Regions from separate parts of the Actinomadura chokoriensis genome, predicted to be linked through region 1. Evidence: riboswitches for the same ligand, from Rfam matches in the RefSeq annotation. Region 1 holds a riboswitch; each other region holds the start of a gene.
The links. A riboswitch is a leader RNA that binds a small molecule or an ion and turns the genes downstream of it on or off. The one in region 1 is predicted to bind cyclic di-AMP.

Region 1 (9,742 bases):
CGGCGGCGATGAGGACGACGTTGGCCGCGAGCGCCAGCAGCATCCACCGCAACTGCGCCTTGCGCACCGCGTCCGACCGGCGGAAGCGCACGGTGAACGCGGCGATCGACACCCCGAACGAGGTGAGGAAGCCGATCCAGAACATCAGGCCCGACACCGGCCAGAGCGCGTCGGGCAGCGGCGGCGTCAGCGGGTCCAGCGGGACGTCCCGCAGGGCCGGCGTGAGCGGCTCGCCGTGCGAGAACACCCGCCACGGCACCATCAGCAGCGCCACGACCCCGATCGCCTGCGCGGTGATCGCGACCGCCACGGGCCAGCGCCAGCGCCGCGACGGCAGCCGCCCGTCCGGGAAGAACATCAGCGTCAGCGGCACGATCATGTTGATCATCGGGCCGAACCGGGCGCCCGCGTACACGGTGAACGCCGTCAGCGGCAGGCCGCCGCCGTGCTCCAGCACCGACAGCGACGCGTACGCCGCGGTGATCCCGTCCACGACGGCGATCGACCCGCCCGCCAGCAGCAGCCACGTCAGCGGGTGCCGCGGCAGCCGCGTCGCCAGGACGCCGCCGGCGACCGCCACCGGCAGCCCGGAGCCCGCCGAGCCCCAGTGCGCCCAGTCGAGCGGGTCCGGGGGCCGGTCGCCGCCCGCCATGAGGACGTCCAGCCAGACCGTCGCGACGGTCGCCGCGACGCACAGCGCGGCGACCACGACGGCGGACGCCCTCAGGAGCCGCTCGGCCCGAGGCGCCGGAAGGGCGCTCCTCACCCGGCCAGCATGGTGCGCGCGGCGTCCCGGCCACCTGGGAGCGGCGTCCCTGCCGACCGGGGACACCGGTCACCGGCGGATGAGGCGCGGTCCGGGGCGCGCCCGCCGCCGCCGTCACTGGGCGCCCGGGACATCGGGGACGGAGCGTCGGGGTCATGGCGGCGCGATCCGGCGCCGCCCCGCACAGGGAGAAGACAGATGACCGTACACGTCCGGCCCAGTTCCGTCTATCCGGACGAGCCGTCCGGTTCCGCGCCGGGCGGGCTCCTGCTCCGGACCCGCCTCACCGGCGCCGCCGCCGTCGCCGGCACCGCCGCCTGGATCACCGGCCTGCTCATCGCCGGGAACGAGGTCCAGGACGAGATCGTCCCGGTCGAGATCTGGGGCAGCATGGCGTTCCTGCTCGGCGTCCTGTGCCTCGTCGCGCTCGTCCTGTCCACGAACGCGACCGGAGGGGGCAAGGGCCGCTCCATCGCGATCGTGGAGATGGTCCTGTTCGGCCCGGCGCTCGTCTGGTGCCCGCTGGCGGTCGCCTACGACGGCGACACCCCGGGCTGGGTGATCCCGTTCGACATGTGCTGGCCGCTGTCGATGCTCGGCATGCTGGTCCTCGGCATCGCCGTCGCCAGGGTCGGCCGCTACCGCGGCCTGCTGCGCTGGCAGTTCCTGCTCTGCGGGCTGTGGCTGCCGGTCGCGGGCATCGGGCAGGCCGTCATCGGCGACGACGGCGGCACCCTCCCGGGCACGGCCTGGCTCGGCCTCTCCTACGGCGTCCTCGGCCTGCGCCTCGCCCTCACCCCCCGCATCGTCCTGCCCGCTCCGGCGCCCGCCGAGCAGAGCCCCGCAGGGCCTTCCCGGTAAGGGCCGGCGGGCCCTGGCGGGCCGGCGGCAGGGTGCCTGAGCTGGGAGTTTGATTTTGCGGGGGTTTGCCATCTCTTGGCGATGTGAGTAGCTTGGCCCCCGCCAAGGCGCTTCCCAGGCGTTCTTGTTCCACCCGGCTCGGAGCCGGTGGCGGCGGCGCGCTCCACGTGCCGTCCGGCGGCGCGCGACGATCGCGTCCGCCCGCGCCCTTCCGCAGGGCCTGACAACAGCAACGCCGCTCTCTCTCGCAGCGGCAACCGCCGAGTCCGCCGTAGTGCGGAGCCGGGGACCCACCCTCACTGGGGTGAATCGGCCGATTCCAGGCCGTAGGGCGACTTCCACGTCCGAACCCGTCAGCTAACCCGGTAGGCGGCTTATGGAAGAAGGAGCCCCCCTTGAAAGGCAAGCACAGCAAACGCCCGGGTCCGTTCGGCCTGAGCCCCCGCGCCAACGGCGCACTGATCGGTCTCGCCGTGTTCGGCGTGGCCGCCACGACCGTCCAGGCGGCGAAGTCGCCGGAGGAGACCGGAACGTCGGCCGCCGCCGTGCACAGCGTCCCGAAGCCGCGGGCGGCCGACCCCGGCGAGTCCACCACGTCCAGCAAGTCCGAGAAGGCCGGCAAGTCCGACGTTGATGAGCGGTCGCAGGTCATCGCGCGGGCGAAGACCTGGAACCCGCACAGCGACGAGCGGGTGCGCTACAGCCAGTCCGACTACCACGAGGGCTACCGGACCGACTGCTCCGGCTTCGTCGCCATGACCCTCGGACTGCCGAAGCCGGGGCCGAACACGGTCGGGCTGACGTCGTCGCGCTTCACCAAGCGGATCAAGATGTCCGAGCTCAAGAAGGGCGACCTCGTCATGGACGCCCAGGGCACCAACACGACGAGGCACGTCGTCATCTTCGAGAAGTGGGCCAACAGCCGGCACACGTCGTACTGGGCCTACGAGCAGCGGGGCCGGTACGGCACCGACTACCGGACGCGGGACTACGGTCTGTCGTCCGGCAGCGAGTACAAGGCGTACCGGCCCGTGAAGCTCAGCGGCGCTTGAGGGCGATCCCGGCCATCCCGAGCTGCTCGCCCGGAGTGAGGTTGTCCGGGTCGACGGGAGAGTCGGGACGCCACAGGGCCGTGTAGGTCACGCCGGGGTCGACCAGCTCGAAGTCGCCGAACTGGGCCTCGATCTCGGCGGGGGTGCGCGCCCACCCCTCCTCGAGGTTCTCCCGTGTGATGCGGGCCAGCTCCTGCTGCTGGGGCAGGCCCGTGTCCACGAGGGACGTCATGAAGAGGTGGCTGCCCGGGGCCAGGACGTCGCGGTAGGCGGAGACCACGCCGTCGACGACGTCCGGGGAGAGGTAGTGCAGCATCCCGACCATCATGACCACGGCCGGCCGGGAGAAGTCGAGGAAGCCCTCGACGGCGGGGTCCGCCAGCACGGCCGCCGGGTCGCGGACGTCGCCGGTCGTCACCCTCGTGGCGTCGTTGCTGGCCAGCAGCGCGCGGCCGTGGACGGCGACGAGGGGGTCGATGTCGACGTAGACGACCCGGGCCTCGGGGTTCTCGCGCTGGGCCACCTCATGGGTGTTCTCCAGGGTGGGCAGCCCGCTGCCGAGGTCGAGGAACTGGTCCATGCCCGCCTCGCGGGCCAGGTAGCGGACGCCGCGGACGAGGACCTTGCGGTTCTCGACGGCGGATTCGCGCAGTCCCGGGATCAGCTCGGCCGTCTGGTCGGCCAGGGCGCGGTCGGCGGCGAAGTTGTCCTTGCCGCCGAGGAGCGCGTCGTAGGCCCGCGCGATCGTGGGCTTGTCGAAGTCAAGTTCGGCCGGAGGCCACTCGTCCGCCATGACCGGATGGTAGATCATGTGCGCCCGGAGAGTGGGGCGAACCCCGACTCTCCGGGCGTTCCGGTCAGGTGTCGCGCATGGCCCGCAGCGACTCCTTCAGCGAGCCGACGGTGGCCATGACCGCCGTGGGCTCGTAGCCGCAGTGCGCCATGCAGTTCGCGCAGCGCGGGTCGCGGCCCCGCCCGTAGGACTCCCAGTCGGTCTCGTCCAGGAGCTCCTGGTAGGTCTGGGTGTACCCGTCCGACATCAGGTAGCAGGGGCGCTGCCACCCGAAGAGCGAGTAGGACGGGATCGCCCACGCCGTGCAGGGGAAGTCGACCTTCCCCTCCAGGAAGTCCAGGAACAGCGGCGAGTGGTTGAGGCGCCAGCGCTTGCGGTTGCCGTTCGCGAACGCCTTGCCGAACAGTTCGCGGGTCTCCTGGACGCCGAGGAAGTGCTCCTGGTCGGGCGCCTTGTCGTAGGCGTAGCCGGGCGAGATCATCATCTCGTCGACCTGCAGATCGTCATTGAGGTAGTTCATGACGTCGATGACGGTCTGCGGCGTGTCGGTGTTGAAGATCGTCGTGTTGGTCGTGACCCGGAAGCCGCGCCGCTTGCACTCCTTGATGGCGGCGACCGCGTCGTCGAAGACGCCCTCCTTGCAGACCGACTCGTCGTGCCGTTCCCGGAGGCCGTCGATGTGCACGGCCCACGCGAAGTACGGCGACGGCTCGAACTTGTCGATATGGCGGGGAATGAGCACCGCGTTCGTGCACAGGAAGACGAACTTCTTGCGCTTCACGAGCTCGTTCACGATCTCGTGGATCTTCGGGTGCATGAGCGGCTCGCCGCCCGCGATGGAGACCATCGGCGCGCCGCATTCCTCGATGGCGGCGACGGCCTGCTCGACGGGCATGCGCCTTTTCAGCGTGTCGGCGGGGTGCTGGATCTTCCCGCATCCCGCGCAGGCCAGATTGCACGCGAAAAGCGGTTCCAACTCCACGATCAGCGGGAACTTCTCCCTGCCGCGCAGTTTGTTGCGGAGGATATAGCCCCCGATGCGAAGGCTCTGGCGAAGCGGCATGCTCATTGTGTTCGGACCTCCTTTGGCAGGGTGAATCTCCTCGGCCTCGACCGGCCCGACCCGCGCAGGTCGGAAAGGCGCGTCATGTGGCGGCTTCCAGATAGCGGCCCAGGGCGCTGATCGGGAACACCAGGCGGTACAGGTGGTAGTTGATGTAGAAGTCGCCGGGGAATCCGGTGCCGGTGAACTGGTCCTCGTCCCAGGTCCCGTCCGGGCGCTGGTTCTCCACCAGCCACCGGACGCCGGCGTCCACGGCGGCGGAGCGCTCACCGGCGGCGAGCAGCGCCAGCAGCGCCCACGCCGTCTGCGACGGGGTCGACCCGCCCCGCCCGATCCAGGCCGGGTCCTCGTAGGAGCGCAGGTCCTCGCCCCAGCCGCCATCGGAGTTCTGGTGCTCCTCCAGCCACGCCACGGCGCGCCGGATCGCGGGCTTCTCCGGGCGGACCCCGGCGGCGATCAGCGCGGGCACCGCGCCGCCCGTCCCGTACACGTGGTTGGCGCCCCAGCGTCCGAACCAGGAGCCGTCCGCCTCCTGCGCCTTCAGCAGCCACACCACGGCCCGCTTCACCACGGGCGACTCGGCGAGGCCCTCCTTGGAGAGCGCCTCGACGACGTGCGCGGTGACGTCCGCGGACGGCGGGTCGATGACGGCGCCGAAGTCGCAGAACGGCAGCTTGGTGCACAGCCCGCGGGTGTTGTCGGCGTCGAACGCGCCGAAGCCGCCGTCCCGCGACGCCATGCCGTTCAGCCACCGGACCGCCCGCTCGATCGGCGCCTCCGCCTCCGGCAGCGCCACCTTGCGCAGCGCCAGGATCGCCTCGGCGGTGTCGTCGGTGTCGGGGTAGATGTCGTTGTCGAACTCGAACGCCCACCCGCCCGGCGGCAGGTCGGGCCGGCGCACCGCCCAGTCGCCGAGGCCCTTGACCTCCTCGCCGACGACCCAGTGCGCGGCGCGCAGCAGCGCGGGGTCGTCGGGGGCGGCGCCGGCGTCGCCGAGGGCGTTCATGGCGAGGACGGTGTCCCAGACCGGCGACTGGCACGCCTCCAGGCGGCGGCCCTTCTCGTCCCGGATGGTGAACCGCTCCAAGCCGTCCAGCCCGCGCTTGACGACGGGATGGTCGAGGCCGTAGCCGAGGACGTTCAGCGCCATCAGCGAGTACACCCAGGGCGGCTGGATCCCGCCCCAGCAGCCGTCGGCCTCCTGCCGCGCGATGATCCAGTCGGCGGCGCGGCGCAGCGCGGCCCGGCGCAGCGGCCGCACCGGCGCCTTCTCGTACACGTGCAGGACGCGGTCGAGCGCGTTGAAGACCCGCCCCCAGCCCTTCGCGCCGTCCGGCGGCACGGCGCCGCCGCGCAGCTCGGCCAGGTCGACCGGCAGCGACCGGACGGGCCGCAGCGACCCGAGGATCGTCAGCGGGACGATCGTCTGCCGCGCCCAGCACGCCCAGTCGTACACGTTCAGCGGCACCCGGCTCGGCAGGAACATCAGCTCCGGCGGCATGACCGGAAGGTCGTCCCACGACCACTGCCCGAACAGCGCCAGCCAGATCCGGGTGAACACCCGGCTGCCCTCGATGCCGCCCGCGTCCCGCGCGTACTTGGCGGCGGCGAGCATGTGGCCGGCGTCCGGCGGGTCGCCGGCCAGCCGCAGCGCGACGTACGCCTCGATCGTGGTGGACAGGTCGGCGGGGCCGCCGTGGAAGTTCGCCCACGTGCCGTCCGCGCGCTGCTGCGAGCGGATCCAGCGCGCCGCCTCCGCCGTCTCCTCCTCGGTGCGGATGCCGAGGAACTCGCGGAGCAGCAGGTCCTCGGCGTCCATCGTGACGTTGGTCTCCAGTTCGGCCTTCCACCAGCCCTCCGGCGACTGGAGGCCGAGCAGGTGGGCGCGGGCCGCGTCGAGCGCGCCGGCCGCCGCGCCGGTGAGCCCCGGCGCCTCTTCCGTCGTGGTCATTCGGCGGTCTCCTTCTCGCACGTGCCGGGTCAGTGGTCCCGGGAGGTGACGAACAGGGCGATGTCCCGGAACTCGGCGGCCACGAGGGCGTCCATCCCGGACTGGTCGAGGTGCCGCTCGGCGGAGGCGATGCGGCGGTCGGCCTCCTCGGCGGCCCAGTCGCGGCCGCCGGCCGCCTCGACCAGCCGCGCCATCTCGCGCAAGGTGTCCTCGGACGGCGGGTCCGGCTTCCGGTACAGCTCGGCGAGCCGCACGGAGTCGGGCGTCCCGGCGTTCAGCGCGTACACCACGGGCAGCGACTTCTTCCGGGCCCGCAGGTCGGACAGGACGGGCTTGCCGGTGACGTCCGGGCTGCCCCAGATGCCGAGCAGGTCGTCGACGAGCTGGAACGCGAGGCCCATCTCGGCGCCGAACCCGGTCAGCCCGGTGACGAGCTCCGTCGGCCCCTCGCCGAGCATCGCGCCGATCGAGCAGGCGCAGGCCAGCAGCGCGCCGGTCTTGTCGGCGGCCATCGTCACGCACTCGTCGAGCGACACGGCGTCGCACTGCTCGAACCCGAGGTCGGACGCCTGCCCGGAGATGAGCCGCTGCGTGGCGGCGGCCAGGGCGCGCGCCGCCCAGTGCGCCCCCCGCGTGTGCTGGTCGAGCAGCAGCTCCTCCGACAGCGCGAGCAGCGCGTCGCCGCCGAGGATCGCGGCGGACGGGCCGAACACCGTCCACGCGGCGGGCCGGTGCCGGCGGGTCCGGTCGCCGTCCATGATGTCGTCGTGCAGCAGCGAGAACGCGTGCACGAACTCGACGGCGACCGCGCCCGGCAGCGCGGTCTCGTAGGACGCGCCGGCGGCGCGGGCCGACAGCAGCGCCAGCGCGGGGCGCAGCGCCTTCCCGCCCGCCTTCGCCGGCCGGCCGTTCTCGTCGGTCCAGCCGAGGTGGTAGGCGACGACGCGGCGGGTCCACGGGTCGAGCCGGCCCGCGAAGGTGCGCATCGCCTCGTCGACGAGGGCGCGCCCGTCGGTGATCGAGTGGGGAATGGTGGTCATCGGCCGCTCACCCCGTCGGTCCGCACCTGCTGCAGGTGCCGCCGGACGAGGCGGGCGGCGGTGAGGCCGCTTCGCACGGCTCCCTCCATCGTGTCGGGCCAGCCCGTGTCCGTCCACGCGCCGGCGAGGAACAGGCCCGGCAGCCGGGTCGTGGACCCGGGACGCAGCGCGCCGCTGCCGGGGCTCTGGCGGAATGTGGCGTGCCGTTCCCGCGTCACGAAGAAGTCGGCGACGCGGGCGCCGCGGGCGGCCGGCAGGAGCCGCTCCAGTTCGGCGAGGTACACCTCGCGCACCTGCGCGGTCGGCGTGTCGATCCAGCGGTCGGCCGCCGACACCGAGACCGCGAGGTACTGGCCGCCGCCCGTCAGGCCGCTCACCGCGGTGCGGTCGAACACCCACTGCACGGGCGAGTCGACCGCCGCGACGAACGGCTCGTCCCTGCCGTCCACCCGCAGGACCGGCCGGTCATAGACGACGTGGACGTTGACGATGGGGCTGGAGCCGAGACCGTCCCATCTCTCCCGATCGGGGGACGCCTCCTCCGGGACGAGCGACGACGCCTGCCGGTGCGGCACCGCGACGACGACGGCGTCCGCGCTCACCGGGGAGCCGTTGACGACGAGCTTCGGCCCGGCGTCGATCGCCGACACCTTCGCGCCCAGCTCGATCCGGCCGCCGCCCCGCTCGATCTTCGCGGCGGCGAGCGTGCCGTGCAGGTCGCCGAGCGGGATCGCGGGGACGCCGATGTCGGCGGCGTCCGAACGGCCGAGGAGCGCGGTCTGGCACACCATCGCGGCCGGGCCGAGCGCCGCGTCGTCCAGCCGGATGTTGAGCGCGGCGGTGACGAACAGGTCCCACAGGGCGTCGCGGGCCTGCCGCCGCTGGCCCCGGCCCGCGAGCCAGCCGCCCATGCTGAGCCGGTCGAGCGCCGGGTCGTCCGGGTCGAGGCGGTCGAGCGCGAGCGACGCGCGGACGGCGCGCAGCCGGTCGGCGGGCGACAGCAGCCGGTAGCCGGCGAGCGCGGGCAGCAGATGCAGCGGTCCGGGGGCCTTGGCGCGGCGCAGCCGCCCGCCGGGGCCGCCCGGGGTGAGGACGCGGACGTCGAAGCGGTCCTGGACGCGGACCCGGTCCGCCGCGCCCAGCCTGGCGAGCAGCCCCTGGTACGCCGAGCAGCACTTCAGGAAGATGTGCTGCCCGTTGTCGACGGTCAGCCCGTCGCGGGTGAAGGAGTGCGTGGCGCCGCCGAGCCGCGGGCGCGCCTCGTAGACCGTCGCCCTGATCCCGGTCTCCTGGAGCGCCAGCGCCGCCGTGATCCCGGCGAGGCCGCCGCCGACGACGGCGACCTCCCCCGGAGGGCGGGCCGCGCTCGTCATCGGCGGACTCCCGACATCGCCATCGCCGACACGGCCGCCTTCTCCCAGGCCGGGAGGGACGTGCGGGTGCCGAGCGCGGTGAGCGGGTCGGCCTTGATCCGCTTCAGCAGCTGGCGGTAGATGCCCGCCATCGCCCCGGCGCACGCGGCGCTGCGCCGGTCCAGCATGGGCAGCAGCTTCAGGCCCGTCCCGTACCACTCCTCGGCCCGGTCCGCCTCGAACCGGATGAGGCTCGCGAGCCGCTCCGGGTCGTCGAGGAGCCGGCCGTCGCCGTCGCGCTTCAGCGTGACGCCGAACTTCACGAGGTCCTTGGCGGGCAGGTACACGCGGCCGCTCAGCCCGTCCTCGCGGACGTCCCGCAGGATGTTCGTCAGCTGCAGCGCCACGCCGAGCGCGTCCGCGCGGGGCACGGCCGTGCCCGGGTCGGACGTGCCGAACACCCCGAGCGACAGCCGGCCGATCGCGCCGGCGACGCACCGGCAGTACCAGAGCAGGTCCTCGAAGGTGTCGTAGGTCTCGCCGCGGACGTCGGCCTCGCAGCCGTCGATGAGCTCGCCGAACGCCTCCAGCGGGATCGGGTGGCGGTGCGCGGCGTCGGCCAGGGCGACGAGCACCGGGTCGGACGGGTGCGCGGCGGCGTCGGCGAGGCGCTCGCGCTCGTCGCCGAGCCTGGACAGCCGGGTCGCGGGCGGCGCGCCGTGGTCGTCCCCGATGTCGTCGATGCGGCGGGCGAACGCGTAGACGGCGCTCAGCGCGCGGCGCTTCGGCGCGGGAAGCAGCCTGATCCCGTACGAGAAGTTGCGCGCCTGCGAGCGCACGATGTTCTCGCAGTGGCGGTAGGCG
Region 2 (9,742 bases), on a different contig from region 1:
CGTGCTGCATACGACCGGGGTGGTGGGGGACAAGATCGTCGTGGTGCTGACATTGCAGCCGGCGGGGTCGTCGTTCCGGGCCGCGGCGGCGCGGATCACGGCGCTGACCAGGGACGTCTACCGGGCGGCGTGACGCGGGTCACAGGGCGGGGAAGGGTTCCGTCCGGACTGGGTCATCGGAAGCGGTGCGGCCGGACGGGAACGGAAATCCATGGCAAAGATCTGGGCTGTTTACCAGGTTGTGGGCGAATAGTCCTTCGCTGGCGTATGTAGCTTTTTTCTCCCAGGGGCAGTGACGCCGAACGGGGGACACAGGGTTGGCGGAAGCGGAGGGCACCCAGCCCGGGGTGCACGTTGCGGACCTGGAGGACCTGCGGGGCGCCGCGCACGACCGCGCGGTGCTGGCGGAGGCGCGGGTCGTGCTGGGACGGCGGCTCGGCGTCCCGCCGGGGGAGGCCCTGCAGCATCTGATCTGGCTCGCGCGCGATCTGGACATCGACCTCACCGAGGCGGCGGCCCTGCTGGTCAAGGACCGGGGCGAGGGCCCGGTGGGGGCGGTGCTCGCCGGGCGGCGGGCGCCGCGGGCCGAGGGCGGCACGGAGGAGCGCAAGGCCGTGCTGACCGAGGCCGAGGACGTCCTGCGCCGGGTGACCGCCGAGGACACCGGGGGCGACGCCGAGATCCTCGCCGAGGTGGGCGAGGATCCCGTGGCGCGGGCGGTGCTGGACGGGACGCTCGACTCCTGCGCGCACCTGGTGCCGGTCCGGGGGGCCGACGGGACCGTGGCCGACTTCCTCTACGCCGAGCTGAACGCCGCCACCCGGGACATGTTCGGGCGCGGCGGGGCGGAGCTGACCGGGCTCCGGCTGCTGCGGACGGATCCGGGCGCGGTGCTCAGCGGGCTCTTCGACGAGTACGTCGAGGTGCTGGAGACGGGCCGGCCGGCCGAGCGCCCCTCGATCATGTACTCCACCGCCCAGCGCGGCCTGTCCCGGTCGTCGCGGATGAGCGTCCGGTGCGTGCGGGTGCCGACCGGGGTGTGCGTCACCTGGCGGTACCACGCGGCCGAGGACCGCGTCGCGCGGCGGCTGGAGCGGGTCGAGCGGCTGGCGCTGATCGGCTTCGGCGAGTGGGACCTCGCGACCGGGGAGTCGGACTGGACGCCGCAGATGCGCGCCAACTACGGCCTCGCCCCCGACGAGGTGCCGCCGATGCCGCACGACCTGCCGAAGGCCGTGGCGGACGACGACCTGCCGCTGGTGGAGGAGGCCGTCCAGACGATGTTCTCGCGCCGGGAGCCGGTGGAGGCCGAGCACCGCGTGATCGGGCAGGACGGCACGCCGCGGCACCTGTGGCTGTTCGCCGAGCCGGTGCTCGGCGACTCCGGGCTGCCGATCTCGATCAACGTCGTCTCGCAGGACATCACCCGGCGCCGCGGCGTCGAGCGGGCGCTCGCCGAGACCCGCCGGCAGATGCTGAAGCAGCAGGCCCGGACGGCGCAGGAGCGGAAGGTGGCGGTGACGCTGCGCCGCGCGATCCTGCCGGACGAGGACGAGGTGGAGCAGCTGCCGGGCCTCGGCATGGCGGTCCGCAGCCTGGCGGCGGAGAGCACCGCCCGCATCGGCGGGGACTGGTTCGCGACCCGCGCGCTGCCGGACGGCCGGGGCCTGTTCGCCATCGGCGACGCGGCCGGGCACGGGCTGCCGGCGGCGGCCGCCATGGCGCGGACCCGCAACGGCCTGCTCGGCCTCGCCTGCACCGGGGAGCCGGCGGGGCGGCTGGTGGGCTGGCTGAACGAGCTGGTCGGCACCATGGACCCGCCTGCGACGGGCACCGCGATCGTTGCCCACTACGACCCGTCCCGGCGGGCGCTGGAGTGGACGTGCGCGGGCCATCCGCCGCCGATCCTGGTCCGGGAGGGGCGGGCGGCGCCGCTGGAGGTCGTCCGGGACCCGATGCTCGGCGCGATGCCCTGGCACTACACGACGATCACCACCGGGCTGCGCCCGGGGGACCTGCTGTTCCTCTACACCGACGGCCTGGTGGAGCGCAGGGACGCCGATCTGGACGAGCGCATCGGCCGCCTCACCGCGATCCTGCAGGACTCCTCGATGCGCCCGGACCTGGCCCTCGACGAGGTGATGACGCGGATGGAGTTCGACCGGGCGGCGGACGACACCACGCTGTTCGCCCTGCACATCGAGTGACCGGGCGCACGCACGGCCCCGAGAGGCCGCGTCGTGTGAGCTAGGACTCAGTCAGGGCCGTGGTCAGGGCCGGTACGCGGCGGTGGCCGGCGTGTCGGCCGACGCGCACTCAGACGTTCTTTACCTTTTGCTCATCTGCCGGTAAGCCCTGCGGGCAAAGGGCTGAGGGGCAGTCTGGGAAAGATCGGGAACACCCGGCGGCCTGACGCTGTTGGTGAATCCTTGGAAGGGCATGAAGCGGGCATAAACGAGGTTTGTGTCTGGTTTGCTTTTCTTGAGAAGGTTGCTACCTTCTATCCGAATCCCGCAGCGCACCCCATGCGTTGCCGCCGGCCGTGCCACGCGCGGCCGAGGATCGCGGAGCGGTATCCGCACGCGATGCGCGCCACCTGACGCGCGCACCCTCACCGAGATCAGTCGCTGAGATCCATCCGAATAGTCTGCGCCGCGTCACGCGGTGCGAGGCCGAGTCCGTCCCGGTCCACGCGACCGGACGGAGCCGGGGACCCAATGTTCCAGGGGTGAATCGGCGCGTCGAGAGCCGCGCCGTAGGGCTGCTTCCATGCCCGAATCCGTCAGCTAACCCGGTAGGCGTCATGGAAGACAAGGAGATTCCCTGCATGACCGGTCGTTTCGATCGACTTTCGCTCAACCGCTTCTCGTCCGAGGACAAGGCCGTCGGCGTCGCCGCCGGTGCGGTCCTGGCCGGAGCCGTCGGGCTCGCCGTCCTCAACCCCCTCGCCGGTGGCAGCGCCGCGGCCGAGACGCCCGCTCAGGCGGCGGCGGCCGTGGCCGAGCAGAGCACCGCGTCCAACAGCGCGTCCAAGGGCTCCGCGGCCATGACCACCGCCGAGGCCAAGGAGGCCGGCTACAAGGTCGCGCCGCGCGCCGTCCAGGCCTCCGAGGTCATCAAGCTGGCCCAGAAGCAGGTCGGCATCAGCGAGGGCAAGGGCGGCCAGACCAAGTTCCACGACTGGTACGTCTCGACCCCGCACGCCAAGGCCACCGCCCAGCGCGACGGCGGATTCTCCGTCAAGGCCTACAACGGCGCCCAGTGGTGCGACATGTTCGTGTCCTGGCTCGGCGCCCAGACCGGCGTGAAGAACATGGGCTGGGACGCCTACACCGTCCAGCACGCCAGCTGGTTCAAGAAGACCGACCGCTGGGGCGACAAGCCCAAGCCGGGCGCCGTCGTGTTCTTCGACTGGAAGAACGGCTCCGGTGGCTCCATCGGTGACATCGACCACGTCGGCCTCGTCGTGAAGGACAACGGCGACGGCACCGTCAAGACCATCGAGGGCAACAGCGACAACGAGGTGCAGAAGAAGACCCGCAAGCTGTCGCAGATCGTGGGCTTCGGCTACCCCGACTACGCGAAGAGCTGACCCCGGCTCTCCCAGCCCAGCACTTCGAAGACCCTCCCAGACCTGAAGGCGCCCGGCCCCCGGCCGGGCGCCTTCGGGCGTTCCTGGTGATCTGCGCCATGTCTCCGCTGAAGTCGGGTAATGCGAAGCATTAGCAGCCTTTGATCCTGCTTGGACCTCAGTGCGGAGTTCCGGGATAGGAATCACTGGCGACGCGTCCGACCAGCTCCTGCGGGCTGGCTCAGTTCCGGCGGAACCGGGGGAAGGGGGGATGCCCATGCGGGTGCGCCCGGATGTGAGCGTGGTGGTGATCGCCTACAACGACGCGCGGCAGCTGCCGCAGGCGGTCGCCTCGTCGCTGGCGCAGTCGCTGGGCGGCGTCGAGACCGTGATCGTCGACGACGCCAGCACCGACGGCACCGGGGAGGTCGCCGACCGGCTCGCCGCCGCGCACCCGGGGCGGGTCCGGGCCGTCCACCTGCCGTCCAACTCCGGGGGGTGCGGACGGCCCCGCAACACCGGGATCGACGCGTCGTCCGGCCGCTACCTGATGTTCCTCGACAGCGACGACCTGCTGGACCGGCACGCCTGCCTCAACCTGGTCGCCGCCGCCGAGGACACCGGCGCCGACCTGGTCTCCGGCCTCTGCGACCGGGTCTTCCTGGACGTCCCCGCGGGCGCGAAGGGGCGCATCCGCCCCTGGTACCCGTGGCTCTACCGGAACAGCGCCGTGTACGGGTCGCTGGCCGAGAACCCCGACCTCCTCTACGACACCCTGTCGACCAACAAGGCCTACCGGCGCGGCTTCCTGGAGGAGCACGGGCTCCGGTTCGTCGAACGGCTGCACTACGAGGACCTGCTGTTCACCGCCGAGGCGTACCTGGCGGCGGGCCGGACCGCGCTGATCCCGCACCGCGTCTACCACTGGCTCGTCCGGCAGCGGACGGCGGCGCCGTCGATCTCCAACCGGCGCGCCGAGCTGGCCAACTTCGCCGACCGGCTGGAGATCCACCGGCGCATCGACATGCTGTTCGCGCTGCGCGGCGCGCACGACCTGCGGCAGGCCAAGGGTGTGAAGTTCGTCAACCACGATCTGGTCCTCTACCTGCGGGAGCTGCGCGACCGCGACGCCGGCTACCGGGAGCGCTTCCTGGACCTCGCGGCCGGCTACCTCGCCGAGCTGGACCCGCGCGTCTACGAGCTGGCCAACCCGATGCCCGCGATCGCCGCGTACCTGATCCGGGAGGGCGACCACGACGGGGCGCTCGCCGCCGCCGAGTACCGGCCCGCCGAGCGGCCCGAGCTGCGCGCGCGGCTGGTGGAGCGCGACGGGCGGGTCTTCTGGGGCGCGGCACGCCCGCGCGGCACGCTCGGCCGCGCGATCCTGGACGTCACGGGCTTCGGCTTCCACGTCCGGCCGCTGAAGGAGCTGCGCCCGGCCAACACGGTGACGCGGCTGGAGATGCGCGGCGACCGCGTCCTGATGGCCGGGCACGTGCTGAACCCCCTGGACCGCGTCCCCCCGGACGCCGAGCTGGCCGGGACGCTGGAGTTCTGCGACCGGCGCCGCCGCGCCCGCCGGGCGCGGGCCCGCGCGACCGTCCGCCACGAGGGGGAGCGGCTGGCGTGGCGGTCGGAGTTCGCCCCGGCCGCGCGGATCAGGCCGGTCGGGTTCATCGACCCCGTCTGGGACGTGCGGCTCCGCGTCCGGGTGGACGGCGAGGAGATGGTCACCCGCCCCGGCGAGGGCCGCGGATCCCCGTCCCTGACGGGCGTCGCGCTGCCCGTCCGGCCCCGGCTGACCAGGATCGCCGCGGACCGGCTCCGCTCCTACGTCACCGAGGGCGGGCACCTGGCCTTCGCGCTGGAGACGGCGAACCCGTGGGCGCGGCTCGCCGGGGCCGCCGCGCTGCGCGCCGCCCGCTCACCGGCGGGACGGCTGGCCTGGCGCCGGGCGCGCGAGGCGGAGAAGGCCGTCCGGCGGACGCTGACCTCCCGCAAAACCAAGATCGCCGTGTTCAACCGGGTGCTGAGCCGGCTGCCGGTCCGGCCCGGCCTGGCCGTCTTCGAGAGCCACCTGGGCCGGCACTACTCGGACAACCCCAAGTACATCTACCGGGAGCTGCGCAGGACGGGCCGGCCGGTGCGGGCGGTGTGGTCGTACGCGTCGTCCCCCACGGGGTTCCCGGACGACGCCGCGCTGGTCCGGCGCGGCTCCTGGGCGTACTTCCTGGCGCTGGCCCGCGCCGAGTTCTGGATCGACAACCAGGGCTACCCGGAGGGCCTCCGCAAGCGCCCGGAGACCACCTACATCCAGACCTGGCACGGTTCGGCCTTCAAGCTCATGGGCCTCGACCAGCCGCGGCTCAAGATCGCACCCGCCGCCGAGCGGGCCCGGCTGCGCCGGATGGTGGAGCGCTACGACTGCTTCCTGGTGCGCTCCGGGCACGACGCCGAGACGCTCTGCACGGGCCTCGGCGTCCGCTCCGAGCTGCTGCCGGCCGGCTACCCGCGCAACGACCCGCTGGTCAACGGGGTGGACGGCGACGCCGAGCTGGCCGCCGAGGTGGCGTCGCTCCGCGCGTCGCTCGGCCTCGGCGACGGGCGCCGCGCCGTCCTGTACGCGCCCACGTTCGCGACCGGGCCGAAGGGCCGGCCCGTCAAGCTGCTGGAGCCGCCCGTCGACCCGGAGCTCTTCGCGCGGGAACTGGGCGAGGAGTACGTGCTGTTCGTCCGGCCGCACTACCTGTGCCGGGCCAACGTCCCGCCCGGTGCCCGCGCGGTCATGCGGGACGTCGGCGCCGTGCCCGACGTCACCCCGCTGCTGCTGCTCGCGGACGCGCTGATCACCGACCACTCCTCGATCATGTTCGACTTCGCGCTGCTGGACCGGCCGATCATCCTGCACCTCCCGGACGGCCGCGACCTCACCACCGGCTACTTCGACCTGGACCGGCACGGTCCCGGGCCGATCACCCGCACGCAGGAGGAGCTCGTCGCCGCGCTCGCCGGCCTGGACGCGGCGGAGGCCGTCCACGCGGCCCGGCGCCGCGCGTTCGCCGCGCGCTTCGGCGAGCACGACCGGGGCACCGCCGCCCGCACGGTGGTGGACCGCTACTTCCCGGCCGCGCGGCCGGACCACAGGGGGAACAGGGGGGAACGCGATGGCCGCACGGCGTGACGTCTTCATCGTGTGCAACAACGCCGACGAGATGGGCGGGCTCCAGCGCTGGGCGCACCACATGGCGCGGCTGCTGGCCGGACGCGGCGACCGCGTCACGCTCGTCGGGATCACCCGCGGCCCGGAGCCGTACCACCACGGCCGCGACGGCTCCTACGCCGTCGAGGTCCTGCACCGCGAATGGCGGGCCCCGGCGATGGCGTGGCGGCCGAAGAGGCCCCTGGAGCGCCTGAACGCCGTGGCGCGCGGACGGGAGCTGCGGCGGGCGGCGGCCCAGCGGCGCGGCGCCGCCCGGCTGTCGGAGCTGTTCGCCGCCGCGGAGCCCGGCTCGGTCGTCATCGTGGCGCAGGTGTGGGCGATGGAGTGGGTGCGGCTCGCCGACACCGCCGGGCTGCGGGTCGTGGCGATGAGCCACGAGTCCTACAAGGCCACACGGAGGTCGACCCGGTACCGGCGGGTCAAGGAGCACTACAAGGACGCCGACCGGATGCTGGTCCTGACCGCCGAGGACGCCGACGCCTGGGCCCGGGACGGCATGACCAACGCCGACTACATCCCGAACCCGCTGCACGTCACGCCGACCGTCCATCCCACGCTGGACCTCCCCGTGGTGGCCTGCGTCGGCCGCCTCTCCTACGAGAAGGGCATGGACCTGATGCTGGAGGTGTGGGGCCGGATCTCCGCGCGCCACCCGGAGTGGCGGCTCCATATCTACGGCAGCGGCCCGGACGAGGCGGACCTGCGCGGCCAGGCGGCCGGGATGGGCTCCGTGGAGTTCCGGGGCGTGGTCGCCGACGTCGAGGAGGCGCTGGTCGAGGCGTCGGTCTTCGCGCTGCCGTCGCGGGCGGAGGGCTTCCCGATGTCGGTGCTGGAGGCCATGGCGTACGGGCTGCCGACGGTGGCGTTCGACTGCGCGCCGGGGGTCCGGACACTGATCGAGGACGACCGGGGCGGGATCCTGGTCAGACCCGGCGACACGGCCGCGTTCGCGGCGGCCCTGGAGCGGCTCATCGACGACCCCGACCTGCGCCGCGCGCTGGGCGCCGAGGCCCGCGCCTCGGTGCTCCGGTTCCATCCGGACGCCGTCCTCGCGCGCTGGGACCGGCTGTTCGACCTGCTCCACCGGGAACTGCCGCGGGCCGTGCCGGAGCGCCCCGCCGCGCCGGTCCCGGAACGGGCGGCCGAACCCGCGCTGGGGGGTGATTCTTTCTAACAACTGTTTGGTAGAGTCCGGAACGTGAACCAGAACGAGTCGCCGGCGGACCGCGCCTTCCGCGCCGAGGTCCGCGACTGGCTCCAGGCGAACCTGTCGGGGGAGTTCGCGCACGCCCGCGGGCTCGGCGGCCCCGGCCGCGAGCACGAGGCGTTCGAGGAGCGGCTGGCCTGGGAGCGGCACATGGCCGCGGCCGGCTGGACGTGCGTCGGCTGGCCGGCCGAGTACGGCGGGCGCGGCGCCAGCCTCGAGCAGCAGGTCATCTTCCACGAGGAGTACGCGCTCGCCGACGGCCCCGCCCGGGTCAACCACATCGGCGAGAACCTCCTCGGCCCCACGATCATCGCCTTCGGCACCGACGAGCAGCGCGCCCGCTTCCTCCCGCCGATCGCGGCGGTCGAGGAGCTGTGGTGCCAGGGCTACTCCGAGCCGGACGCGGGCTCCGACCTCGCCAACGTCCAGACCCGCGCCGAGCTCGCCGGCGGCCACTGGACGGTCAACGGCCAGAAAGTGTGGACGTCCCTCGCCCTCGAAGCCGACTGGTGCTTCGTCGTCTGCCGCACCGAGCCGGGCTCGTCCCGGCACAAGGGCCTGTCGTACCTGCTCGTCCCGATGAAGCAGGACGGCGTGGACATCCGGCCGATCATCCAGCTCACCGGCACCTCCGAGTTCAACGAGGTGTTCTTCGACGGCGCCCGCACCGACGCCGGCAACATCGTCGGCGCGCCCGGCGAGGGCTGGAAGATCGCGATGGCGACGCTCGGGTTCGAGCGCGGCGTCGCGACCCTCGGCCAGCAGGTCGGGTTCGCCCGCGAGTTCGAGGGCGTCGCCGACCTCGCCCGCCGCACCGGCGCCCTCGACGACCCGCTGCTGCGCGACCGCCTGACCCGCTCGTACATGGGCCTGGAGATCATGCGGCTGAACGCCGTGCGGACCATGGCGGGCGTCGCCGCCGGCGCGCCCGGGCCCGAGTCGTCCATCTCCAAGCTCGTCTGGGGCACCTGGCACCGGGAACTGGGCGAGCTGGCCATGGACGTCCTCGGCGCCGCCGGCCTGGTCGCCGACGGCGAGCCGTACGACCTGAACGACTGGCAGCGGCTGTTCCTGTTCTCCCGCTCCGACACGATCTACGCCGGATCGAACGAGATCCAGCGCAACATCATCGCCGAGCGCGTGCTCGGGCTCCCGAGAGAGGCACGTGGATGACGCCGCCCCCCTACGTCCCCGGACACGGACTGCTCAAGGACCGCGCCGTCGTGATCACCGCGGCGGCCGGGGCCGGGATCGGCGGCGCCACCGCCCGCCGCTGCCTGGAGGAGGGCGCCCGCGTCCTGATCTCCGACACCCACGAGCGGCGGCTCACCGCGTCCGCGCAGGAGCTGGAGAAGGAGTTCGGCGCCGACCGCGTCGCCTCCCTGCCCTGCGACGTCACGTCCGAGGAGCAGGTGCAGGCCCTCTACGGCCTCGCCGTGGAGCGCTTCGGACGCATCGACGTCGCCGTCAACAACGCCGGCCTCGGCGGGACGGCCGACCTCGTCGACATGGCCGACGAGCAGTGGGACCGCGTGATCGACATCACCCTCAACGGCACCATGCGCTGCACCCGCGCCGCCCTGCGCGTCATGCGCGGCCAGGGCGCGGGCGTCATCGTCAACAACGCCTCGGTGATCGGCTGGCGGGCGCAGAAGGGCCAGTCGCACTACGCCGCCGCGAAGGCCGGCGTCATGGCGCTCACCCGCTGCTCCGCCCTGGAGGCCGCCGACTACGGCGTCCGGAT
Region 3 (9,742 bases), on a different contig from region 1:
CCGGCGGGCCGATGCAGTTCCTCGCCGCGACGTTCAAGGCGTTCGGCGTCGACGGCAACAAGGACGGCAAGAAGGACCGCTACGACCCGGCCGACGCGATCCCCTCGGCGGCCGCCTACCTCAAGCACAACGGCGCCCCGCAGCGGATGAGGACGGCGATCTTCCAGTACAACCACTCGTCGGACTACGTCGACCTCGTCCTCGACTGGGCGAAGCGCTACGCCGGAGGCGAGTTCAAGGTCGTCCAGGCGAACGGCATCAACTGCGAGGACAACGAACTCCCCGCGAACATCGGCGACCTCGTCGAGCAGATCATCCAGTTCGCGATGGCGCAGCGCGGCAAGCCGTACGTGTTCGGCGCCAACGGCCCGGACGCGTGGGACTGCTCCAGCCTCATCCAGGCCGCCTACCGGCAGGTGGGCCTGAACCTCCCGCGCACCACGTTCCAGCAGTGGCCGTTCGGCGTGAAGATCGCCAAGGGCAAGGAGCAGCCCGGCGACCTGGTGTTCTTCAACTCCGGCCCGGGGACGTCCTCGGACAACCCCGGCCATGTCGGGATGGTCATCGGCAAGGGCAAGATGATCGTGGCGAGCTGCTCGACATGCGTCCCCGCGATCGGCGTGAAGACCTACAAGCGGTCGGACTGGATCGGCGTGACCCGCCCGCTCGCGCGCCCCGACTTCAAGAAGAAGGTCGGCGAACTGGCCGCGCGCCGCCCCTGACCCGCCGTTAATGCGTCGGGGAACGTCGGTGGGGCGTGGCATGCTGATCGGCGTGGAGTCCGAGATGACGATCCGCGTCGCCGACGAGCTGCTGATGTTCCTGCCCGCGACCCGGCGGGAGACCGCGAATCGGGTGCCGTGCGACGGGACGTCGACGCTCGGGCATCTCGTGGAGTCGCTCGGCGTGCCGCTGCCCGAGGCGGGCCCGATGACGCTCGGCGGCGAGCGCGTCGAACCGTCCGTCCGCCCCGAGCCGGGCGACGAGGCCGACGTGGCGGCGGTGCCGCGCCCCCAGCCCGTCCCGCTCGACCCGGGCCAGGACGCGCCGCGCTTCCTGCTGGACGTCCACCTCGGCACGCTCGCCCGCCGCATGCGCCTCCTCGGCCTGGACACGGCCTACCACAACGACATGGACGATCCTGCGCTCGTCGTCCAGGCCAACGCGGAGCGCCGCGTCCTGCTCACCCAGGACCGCGGCCTCCTGCGCCGCCGCGCGCTATGGTTCGGCGCCTACGTCCGCGGCTCCCGGCCGGACGACCAGCTCCGCGACCTCCTCGACCGGTTCGCGCCCGTCCTGCACCCGTGGACGCGCTGCACGGCCTGCAACGGCGAGCTGGTCCCGGTCGACAAGAGCGAGGTCGAGAGCGGCCTGGAGGCGGGAACGCGCCGCAGCTACGACGTCTACGGCCGGTGCGCCGACTGCGGGCAGGTCTACTGGCGCGGCGCGCACGGCGGCCACCTGGAGGAGATCGTCCAGGACGCGGTGCGGCTGGTCGACGCCGCGCGCGGCAATGGCGGCCCGCGGGCCGCCGTGACGGAGAGGGGCTGATCGCGATCGAGCTCGTGGTCGTGGGCGCGGCGATCATCGCGGACGGACGATTGCTGAGCGCGCAGCGCGCCGAGCCACCGCACATGGCGGGCGGCTGGGAGCTGCCGGGCGGCAAGGTCGACCCGGGCGAATCGGACGAGGACGCCCTGGTCCGCGAGTGCCACGAGGAGCTGGCGATCAAAGTCCGCCTGCACCGCCGCATAGGCGCCGACTGGCGCCTGAGCGACAAGGCCGTCCTCCGCATCTGGACGGCCGAGATCACCGTAGGAGAACCCCGCCCCCTAGAACACCTGGCCCTACGCTGGCTGGCCCCACACGAACTCTACGAAGTCGACTGGCTCCCAGGCGACCGCCCGGTAATAGACACCCTCGCCCAAGAGGGCCTCAACATCTAGGAGCCGGCAGCCCCCGTCCCCACAACACCGGCCACCACAGCGACTAGCAACGACCCCAACATCCAGGAGCGGGGAACCCGTCCTGGGGCATCAGCCACTACCGCTACCACGCAGCAACTTCAGTCCGACGCCCTCGCCTGCGAGGACGTCGCCATCGGGGAGCCGGGGACCGGTCCCGGGGCCATTGGCAACCGCCGGCAGCCACGCAACGAGCTCGTCATCCTCAGTCTGACGCCATCGCTGGCGAGGGCTTCGCCATCGGGGAGCGGGGGCCCGTTTCGGAGACATCAGCCACCGCCGCGACCACGCAGCGACCTCAGGCGTCGCGATCGCGACCGGAGGCAGGTTCGAGCGAAGCGAGAACCTGATCGCGCAGCGAGCCGCTAGGCGAGTCGGATGCGATGCAGCGATCGCACCGTGTTTTTCGACGATGGAGGGCCGCCAGGCCCGAAGGAGGAGAAAAATACAGAAAAAACGCCAGGGGCTTCCTGCCGCGCCGCAGGAAGCCCCCGACGACTGAGGGGCCGCGTGGGCGGGCCGGTCAGGAGATGCGGTTGGCGCCCGCGTAGTCGGAGCGGTCGGAGAGCTTGGAGATCTTCACCACGTCACCGGTCTGCGGGGCGTGCAGGTACTTGCCGTCGCTGAGGTAGATGCCCATGTGGTGGAGGTTGCTGCCGAAGTAGACCAGGTCGCCGGAGCGGAGCTCGCCGCGGGACACCTTGGTGCCGAGCTGGTACAGGTCGCCGGTGTAGTGCGGGAGGCCGGGCTTGCCGACCTGGGCGTAGGCCCAGACGACGAGGCCGGAGCAGTCGAAGCTGCTCGGGCCGGCGGCGGCCCACACGTACGGGGAGCCGATCTTGCCGTAGGCCTTGCGGGCCATCTTGGCGGGCAGGCCGGAGCCCTTGATCTTCGCGCTGAGGCCGGTGCGGGGGTCGCGGGCGCTCGTGGTGGTCAGCTTGTCGAGGCGCTTCATCACCTCGGTGACCTTGGCCTTGGCGTCCGCGCGCGCCTTCTTGGCGTCCTCCCAGGCCTTCTGGACCTGCGCGGTCTTGGCCTCGGCGGTGCGCTGCGCGGCCTCGGCCTGGTCGATCTGCTTCTTCAGCGCCTGGACGGCGGTGGCCTGGTTCTGGGTCAGGTAGGCGCGTTCGGACAGCCCCTCGGGGGAGCCGTCGGCACCGAAGATCGCGTCGGGGGCGCCGGCCATGTAGGTGGCGGCGGCCATCCGCCCGAGCTGCTCGCGGGCGGGGGCGGCCTGGGCGCGCAGCGTCTCCGCGTTCTTGGTGGCGTCCTGCTCGGCCTTCCGCGCCGCCTTCCAGTCCACCCGCGCCTTGTTGAACTTCTCGGTGAGGATCTCGGCCTCTTCGTTCAGCGCGTCGAGGCTCTTGCGCAGGCCCTGCTCCGTGGTGGGGGTGGGGGTCGGCGCGGTCGCGGCCGCGGCGAGCCGGAACGGTCCAGCGGCGTGCGCGGCGACGGGCGCGGTGGCGCCGAGGCCGATCAGGAGCATGGTGGCCGCGGTGGCGGCGGGCGCGACGCGGCGCCGCCGGTGGGGGTCCGGTGCCAAGCCGGTGTTCTCCTCTCCTCGCGCGCCTACCGGGTTAGCTGACGGGTTCGGGCCAGGAGTCGCCCTACGGCGCGCGCCCGCGGCGGGCGCCGATTCACCCCAGGGATGTGGGTCCCCGGTTCTCCCGGCGGGCGGGAGATTCGGCGTTCCGGACGCAGCCCCGGGGGGTGGGACTTCGGACGACCGGATCTCGGGCAGATTACAAAGGATCGGCAAAGTATGCGAATCGGGGCCCGTGTGAACCCCTGTGACAGGTGGGGCGGACGCGCTCGGGATGGGGGGTGCGCCGCGGCGCGTAGAATGGAGTGCTGCCGTGGTTCCGCAGCGTCTCCCTGAAATCTCACACAAGGTAACCCGCATGCCCATCTCCACGCGCGACGACCTCCGGAACGTCGCGATCGTCGCCCACGTCGACCACGGAAAGACGACGCTGGTCGACGCCATGCTCTGGCAGTCCGGGGCCTTCCGCGAGAACCAGGACGTCGACGACCGGGTCATGGACTCCAACGACCTCGAGCGCGAGAAGGGCATCACGATTCTCGCGAAGAACACGGCCGTCCGGCACAACGGGATGACGATCAACATCATCGACACGCCCGGCCACGCCGACTTCGGCGGCGAGGTCGAGCGCGGGCTGTCCATGGTGGACGGCGTCGTCCTGCTCGTGGACGCCAGCGAGGGCCCGCTGCCGCAGACCCGGTTCGTGCTGCGCAAGGCGCTCGCCGCGCGGCTGCCGGTGATCCTGGTCGTGAACAAGACCGACCGTCCCGACGCGCGCATCGACGAGGTCGTGGACGAGACGTACGAGCTGTTCATGGACCTCGACGCCGACGAGGACCAGATCGACTTCCCGATCGTGTACGCGTCGGGCCGGGCCGGTCGGGCCTCGCTCGACAAGCCCGCCGACGGGGAGATGCCGAACTCGGCCGATCTGGAGCCGCTGTTCACGGTCATCACCGACACGATCCCGGCGCCGTCCTACGACCCGGACGCGCCGCTGCAGGCGCACGTCACGAACCTGGACGCCTCCAGCTACCTCGGCCGGATCGCGCTGTGCCGGGTGCACGCCGGGACGATCAAGAAGGGCCAGCAGGTCGCCTGGTGCCGGCACGACGGCAGCATCGAGAAGGTGAAGATCACCGAGCTGCTGATGACGGACGCGCTCACCCGCAAGCCCGCCGACGACGCGGGCCCGGGCGACATCATCGCGATCGCCGGCATCCCGGACATCATGATCGGCGACACCATCGCCGACCCCGACGACCCGCGCCCGCTGCCGCTGATCACGGTGGACGAGCCCGCGATCTCGATGACGATCGGCACCAACACCGGGCCGATGGCCGGCCGCGAGAAGGGCACCAAGGTCACCGCCCGCATGGTGAAGGACCGCATCGACCGGGAGCTGGTCGGCAACGTGTCGATCAAGGTGCTGCCGACCGAGCGCCCGGACGCCTGGGAGGTGCAGGGCCGCGGCGAGCTGGCCCTCGCGATCCTCGTCGAGAACATGCGCCGCGAGGGCTACGAGCTGACCGTCGGCAAGCCGCAGGTCGTCGCGAAGACGATCGACGGCAAGAAGCACGAGCCGGTCGAGCGGCTCACCATCGACATCCCCGAGGAGCACCTCGGCGCCGTCACGCAGCTGATGGCGGTCCGCAAGGGCCGCATGGAGCACATGACGAACCACGGCACCGGCTGGGTCCGGATGGAGTTCCTCGTCCCGGCCCGCGGCCTGATCGGGTTCCGCACCGAGTTCATGACCGAGACGCGCGGCACCGGCATGGCGCACCACGTGTTCGAGGCCTACGAGCCCTGGTTCGGCGAGCTGCGCACCCGGCCGTCCGGCTCGCTGGTCGCCGACCGCGCCGGCGCCGCCACCGCGTACGCGATCACGAACCTGCAGGAGCGCGGCACGTTCTTCGTCGGGCCGACCACCGAGGTGTACGAGGGCATGATCGTCGGGGAGAACTCCCGCGCCGACGACATGGACGTCAACATCACCAAGGAGAAGAAGCTCACGAACATGCGGTCGTCCACCGGCGACGAGCTGGAGCGGCTCACCCCGCCGCGCATCCTGTCGCTGGAGGAGGCGCTGGAGTTCTGCCGCGAGGACGAGTGCGTCGAGGTGACCCCGGCGAACGTCCGCATCCGCAAGGTCGTGCTGGACGCCAAGGAGCGCGAGCGCATGCGCGCCCGCACCAAGCGCGCCGGGTAGCGGCCTCGCCGCCGTGCGAAAGAGGCGGCCCCGCGGTTCCGGTGGGAACCGCGGGGCCGCCTTCTTACGCGCCTGTCACTTCAGCTGGACGGTCCCGGTCACGTCGGCGGCCAGGCGGAGCTGGTCGCCGTCGCGGAGGGGCGCCTCGACGCCGCGGGGGAGCCGCTCGCCGTTGACGAACGTCCCGTTGGTGGAGCCCTCGTCCCGCACCCAGGCCGTCCCGGACGGGTCGAGCCAGACCGTCGAGTGGCGCCGCGACACGTTGTCGTACTGCGTGAACGTGGCCGCCACCGGCGACTGGCCCGCGTCCCGGCCGAGCACGAGGTGCTGGCCGACGGAGACCTTCAGCTCGCCGGTCGGGAACTGCACGCGCAGGACGGGTGTGCCCTGCTTGGGCAGCGGGCGCAGGCAGGAGTCGCACTGCGCCGCGCCCGGATTGCTCAGCACCGCCTCGCAGTACGGGCACATGAACGCCGTGCTGTCGGGGGCGGGACGCTGGCCCTGGTTGTGGTCGGGCGGCAGCAGCGTCGCCTCGCGGCCGTGCGGCGGCAGCGGCGGCTGGCCGCCGTGCTGCGGGCCGCCGTGCTGGCCGCCGCCGTGCTGGGGCGGGCCGTGCTGCGGCTGCCCGTACTGGGGCGGCTGGCCGAACTGGTGGTCGGCCGGGGGCTGCGGAGCGCCGTACTGGTCGCGGGGGGCGCCGTACTGATCCTGCGGCGCACCGTACTGGTCCTGCTGGGGGGCACCGTACTGATCAGGCTGCGGAGACCCGTACTGGTCCTGCTGCGGGGACCCGTACTGGTCCTGCGGGGGTGCGCCGTACTGGTCCTGGGGCGGCTGGTACTGCTGCTCGCGCTGCGGCGGCGCGCCCCACTGGTCCTGCTGCGGCTGGGGCGGCCCCCACTGGTCCGCGGGCTGCTGCTGATGCTGCTGCATCGGCGGCTGGCCCCCGTGCTGGGGTGAGCCGTGCTGGGGAGAGCCGTGCTGGGGAGAGCCGTGCTGGGGTGAGCCGTGCGGGGGCTGGCCGTACTGCCCGGGCTGGCCGTGCTGGTCCTGCCCCTGCGGGGGCATGGGCGCCCCCCAGGCGTCGGGCTGCTGCTGCGGCTGCGGCGCGCCCCACGGGTCCTGCTGCTGGCCGGGCGGGCCCGGCTGCTGGTGCTGCGGGGCCTGCTGCCCGTACGGGTCGTGGGGCTGCTGCGGCTGGCCGTACTGCTGGCCGCCGTACTGGTCCTGCTGGCCGCCGTACTGGCCGCCCGGCCCCGGCGGCGGGGGCGTCCGCGGCGGCTGCTGGTCGTCGTACCCGCCCGGCCCCTGCCGGTGGGCGCCACCGCCGCGCGCCAGGTTGGCCCCGCAGTTCATGCAGAGCAGATCGCCCTGCTGGTGCGGCTCACCGCAGACAGGACAGTTCAAGGTCGCCATGACACATCCCCCGAGCGCACGCCGGCGCGGTCGAGCCTCGACGTCAGGTGCTCCATGTCACCCCTTCGCGGGATCCCGATGTAGTACACCCGCCTTCCCTCCGGCCCTTCGTCCACGGACACCTGTACTCGGGGCCCTGTTCCTTCTCCAGTCTCGCCGACACCGGCCACTGCCCCGTACCGCTCGCGCCCCAGCGGGGACAGCGGCACGACACGCTGGTTGGCCGACCCCCTCCAGAGTAGGGAGCCGTCCCCCGAGTGTCGCCCCCCGGGATTCAACCGGTCGACGTACGGCCCCGTGATCACGGCGTCGCACATGTCCAGGATCTCGCGCGTCTCACCGCTGCGGGAGAGCCGCGAGTAGGCATATCCGCTGTAAACCAATATGTCCAACTCAATCGTCTCACGGCCGGGTTCGTCCCGCCACGCTCGGACTCCGCGCAGCAGGGCCGCCAGCGCGGCCGGCTGCTCGAACGGCTCACCACCGGAAATGGTCACTCCGTCCACCGGTCCGGGCAGGGACGCGAGCCATCCTAAAACGGTCGCGACGGGCACCGCGCGGCGCGGGTCGGCGTCCCAGGTGTCCCTGGACAGGCAGCCGGGGCAGTGCAGCGTGCAGCCCTGCGTCCAGATGCCGGCGCGCGTCCCGGGGCCGAGAGTGGTCACGGGGTAGTGCGCCTTGGCGAGCAGCAGGGCCGGGGCCGGGCCGGTCACTGGAGGTCCAGATGGACGATGCTTCCCTCGCGCCGGATGCCCGTCACGGTGACCTTCTCGTCCGGGACGAGCTCGCGGTCGAACAGCGCGCGCGCCAGCGGGTTGACGAAGTGGGACTCCAGCGCCATGCCGATGCCGCGGCCGCCCTTGTCGAGCTCCTCCGTGCACCACGCGCGCAGCGTCGTCAGCGCGTCGCCCTTCACCGCGAGGGAGAGCCGGTGCTCTTCGGTGACCCGGCGGCAGATGTTCGCGAACTGCAGGTCGAAGATCTTGTGCGCGGCCTCGGCGGAGATGAAGTCGAACACGACGATGTTGTCGCCGAACCGGTTGAGCAGCTCCGGCCGGTTGAGGACCTCGGTGAAATGGTCGGCGACCGCGCCCTTGATGCGCTGCTCGACCTCGTCGTACGACATTCCGGGTGTGATGTTCTGCACACGGTCGGGCGCCGAGTACGGGGACGCGTCCCGCGTCGTGAGATCGCGGCCCGGGACGTACATCCCGAGGTTGGACGTGAAGATCAGGATGGACTCGGAGAAGTGGACGGTGTTGCCGCGCCCGTCGGTGAGCCGGCCGTCCTCCAGGATCTGCAGGAACTTGTCCAGGATCCGCGGGTGCGCCTTCTCGATCTCGTCGAAGAGGATCACCCGGAACGGGTCCTCGCGGACGGCGTTGGTCAGCTCGCCGCCCGCCTCGTGCCCGACGTAGCCGGGCGGCGACCCGATCAGCCGGTCGCCGGACCCCTCGCCGGAGAACTCGCTCATGTCGAAGCGGAGGTAGGCCGACTCGTCCCCGAACACCAGCTCGGTGATCGCCTTCGCCAGCTCGGTCTTGCCGGTGCCGGTCGGGCCCGCGAAGAACAGCACGCCGCGCGGCCGGCTGCCGGACCGGGTCGCCTGCGCGCCGGACAGGCCGAGCACCGCCCGCTTCAGTATGTCCAGGGTCTTGGTGACGGCCTGCGGCTGCCCGATCACCCGCTCGGGGACGCGCTTCTCGCCCTCCAGCACCCGGCGGCGCAGATGGCCGCGGCTCCACGGGTTGTCGAGCACGCCGAGCTTGTAGGTGCGGACGGCGTCCGGCAGGTCGGTGAGGCCGACGCCCCGCTCCTTCGCCAGCCGGGTCACCTCGATCATCGACTGCAGGGTGAGGCCGTCGGCCTGCTCGGCGAACGCGTCGCACGCGGCGGCGGCGGCCTCGTCGCCGCCGACGTCGGTGACCCCGAACGCACGGGCCAGCAGCCGCGCCGTCTCCTGCCGGTCGCCGAGGTGCGGGCGCGGGATCGTGATCTCGCGGACGTTCTCGTTGTCGGCCGTCAGCCACGGCGGCAGGTCGCCGGGCCGCTCCACCAGCCACAGCACGGGGTTGTAGAGCGGCTTCGGCCGGGCCCCCGTCACCCGGACGGGCCGGGCGGTGCGCGACAGCTTCGCGCAGAACCGGAAGAAGTCGCGCTCGGCCGGCTCCAGGTCGGTCGGGGTGCGGGCGATCCGCGACGCGGAGTCGATCACGAAGGCGGCGCGGACGTCCTCCTTCGGCCGGGCCACCGCGGCCAGCAGCCGGGTCAGGCCCTCCAGCGACGGCTTCTCGTCCGGCTTGATCTTGCCGAGCAGGCGCTCGGCGGCCTGCATCGAGTCGTCGTCCCCCGGCATGACCTGCAGGCCGTCCACCGGGTCGTACACGGCCATGAACGACGCGCCGCTGGTGCGCAGCGCCTCCCACAGCAGGGCGCGCAGCGGCAGCAGCCCCGTGGGCGCCCCGCCCTCCGCCGGCGGTGTGAGGAAGCTGTCGTACAGGTTCCCCGACAGGACGTACTGGGAGTGCACGGAGAGCGTCGCGTCCAGCTCCCGGACGAACGGCGGCCAGCCCTGCAGCCGCCCCCCGAGGGTCGGCGATTCAATGC

Region 2: it holds a riboswitch for cyclic di-AMP, as region 1 does, so the genes downstream of both, ABFX46_RS35450 (CHAP domain-containing protein) here and ABFX46_RS02885 (hypothetical protein) in region 1, are expected to answer to the same signal.
Region 3: it holds a riboswitch for cyclic di-AMP, as region 1 does, so the genes downstream of both, ABFX46_RS05805 (C40 family peptidase) here and ABFX46_RS02885 (hypothetical protein) in region 1, are expected to answer to the same signal.

What each region holds. Positions count from the first base shown of each region.
Region 1 is NZ_BAAAMW010000001.1:586,130-595,871, forward strand. It holds gene ABFX46_RS02875 (sensor histidine kinase) at 1-766, opposite strand, end outside; gene ABFX46_RS02880 (hypothetical protein) at 965-1,627, shown strand; cyclic di-AMP (ydaO/yuaA leader) riboswitch at 1,876-2,015, shown strand; gene ABFX46_RS02885 (hypothetical protein) at 2,023-2,679, shown strand; gene ABFX46_RS02890 (SAM-dependent methyltransferase) at 2,666-3,472, opposite strand; gene hpnH (adenosyl-hopene transferase HpnH) at 3,537-4,541, opposite strand; gene shc (squalene--hopene cyclase) at 4,618-6,486, opposite strand; gene ABFX46_RS02905 (polyprenyl synthetase family protein) at 6,516-7,526, opposite strand; gene hpnE (hydroxysqualene dehydroxylase HpnE) at 7,523-8,899, opposite strand; gene hpnD (presqualene diphosphate synthase HpnD) at 8,896-9,742, opposite strand, start outside.
Region 2 is NZ_BAAAMW010000025.1:5,297-15,038, forward strand. It holds gene ABFX46_RS35440 (hypothetical protein) at 1-133, shown strand, start outside; gene ABFX46_RS35445 (PP2C family protein-serine/threonine phosphatase) at 318-2,207, shown strand; cyclic di-AMP (ydaO/yuaA leader) riboswitch at 2,661-2,816, shown strand; gene ABFX46_RS35450 (CHAP domain-containing protein) at 2,828-3,592, shown strand; gene ABFX46_RS35455 (bifunctional glycosyltransferase/CDP-glycerol:glycerophosphate glycerophosphotransferase) at 3,849-6,752, shown strand; gene ABFX46_RS35460 (glycosyltransferase) at 6,736-7,965, shown strand; gene ABFX46_RS35465 (acyl-CoA dehydrogenase family protein) at 7,990-9,171, shown strand; gene ABFX46_RS35470 (SDR family oxidoreductase) at 9,168-9,742, shown strand, end outside.
Region 3 is NZ_BAAAMW010000002.1:337,019-346,760, reverse strand. It holds gene ABFX46_RS05820 (C40 family peptidase) at 1-722, shown strand, start outside; gene ABFX46_RS05815 (Mut7-C RNAse domain-containing protein) at 763-1,551, shown strand; gene ABFX46_RS05810 ((deoxy)nucleoside triphosphate pyrophosphohydrolase) at 1,572-1,946, shown strand; gene ABFX46_RS05805 (C40 family peptidase) at 2,488-3,507, opposite strand; cyclic di-AMP (ydaO/yuaA leader) riboswitch at 3,515-3,663, opposite strand; gene typA (translational GTPase TypA) at 3,866-5,719, shown strand; gene ABFX46_RS05795 (FHA domain-containing protein) at 5,795-7,135, opposite strand; gene ABFX46_RS05790 (4Fe-4S single cluster domain-containing protein) at 7,123-7,800, opposite strand; gene ABFX46_RS05785 (AAA family ATPase) at 7,845-9,742, opposite strand, start outside.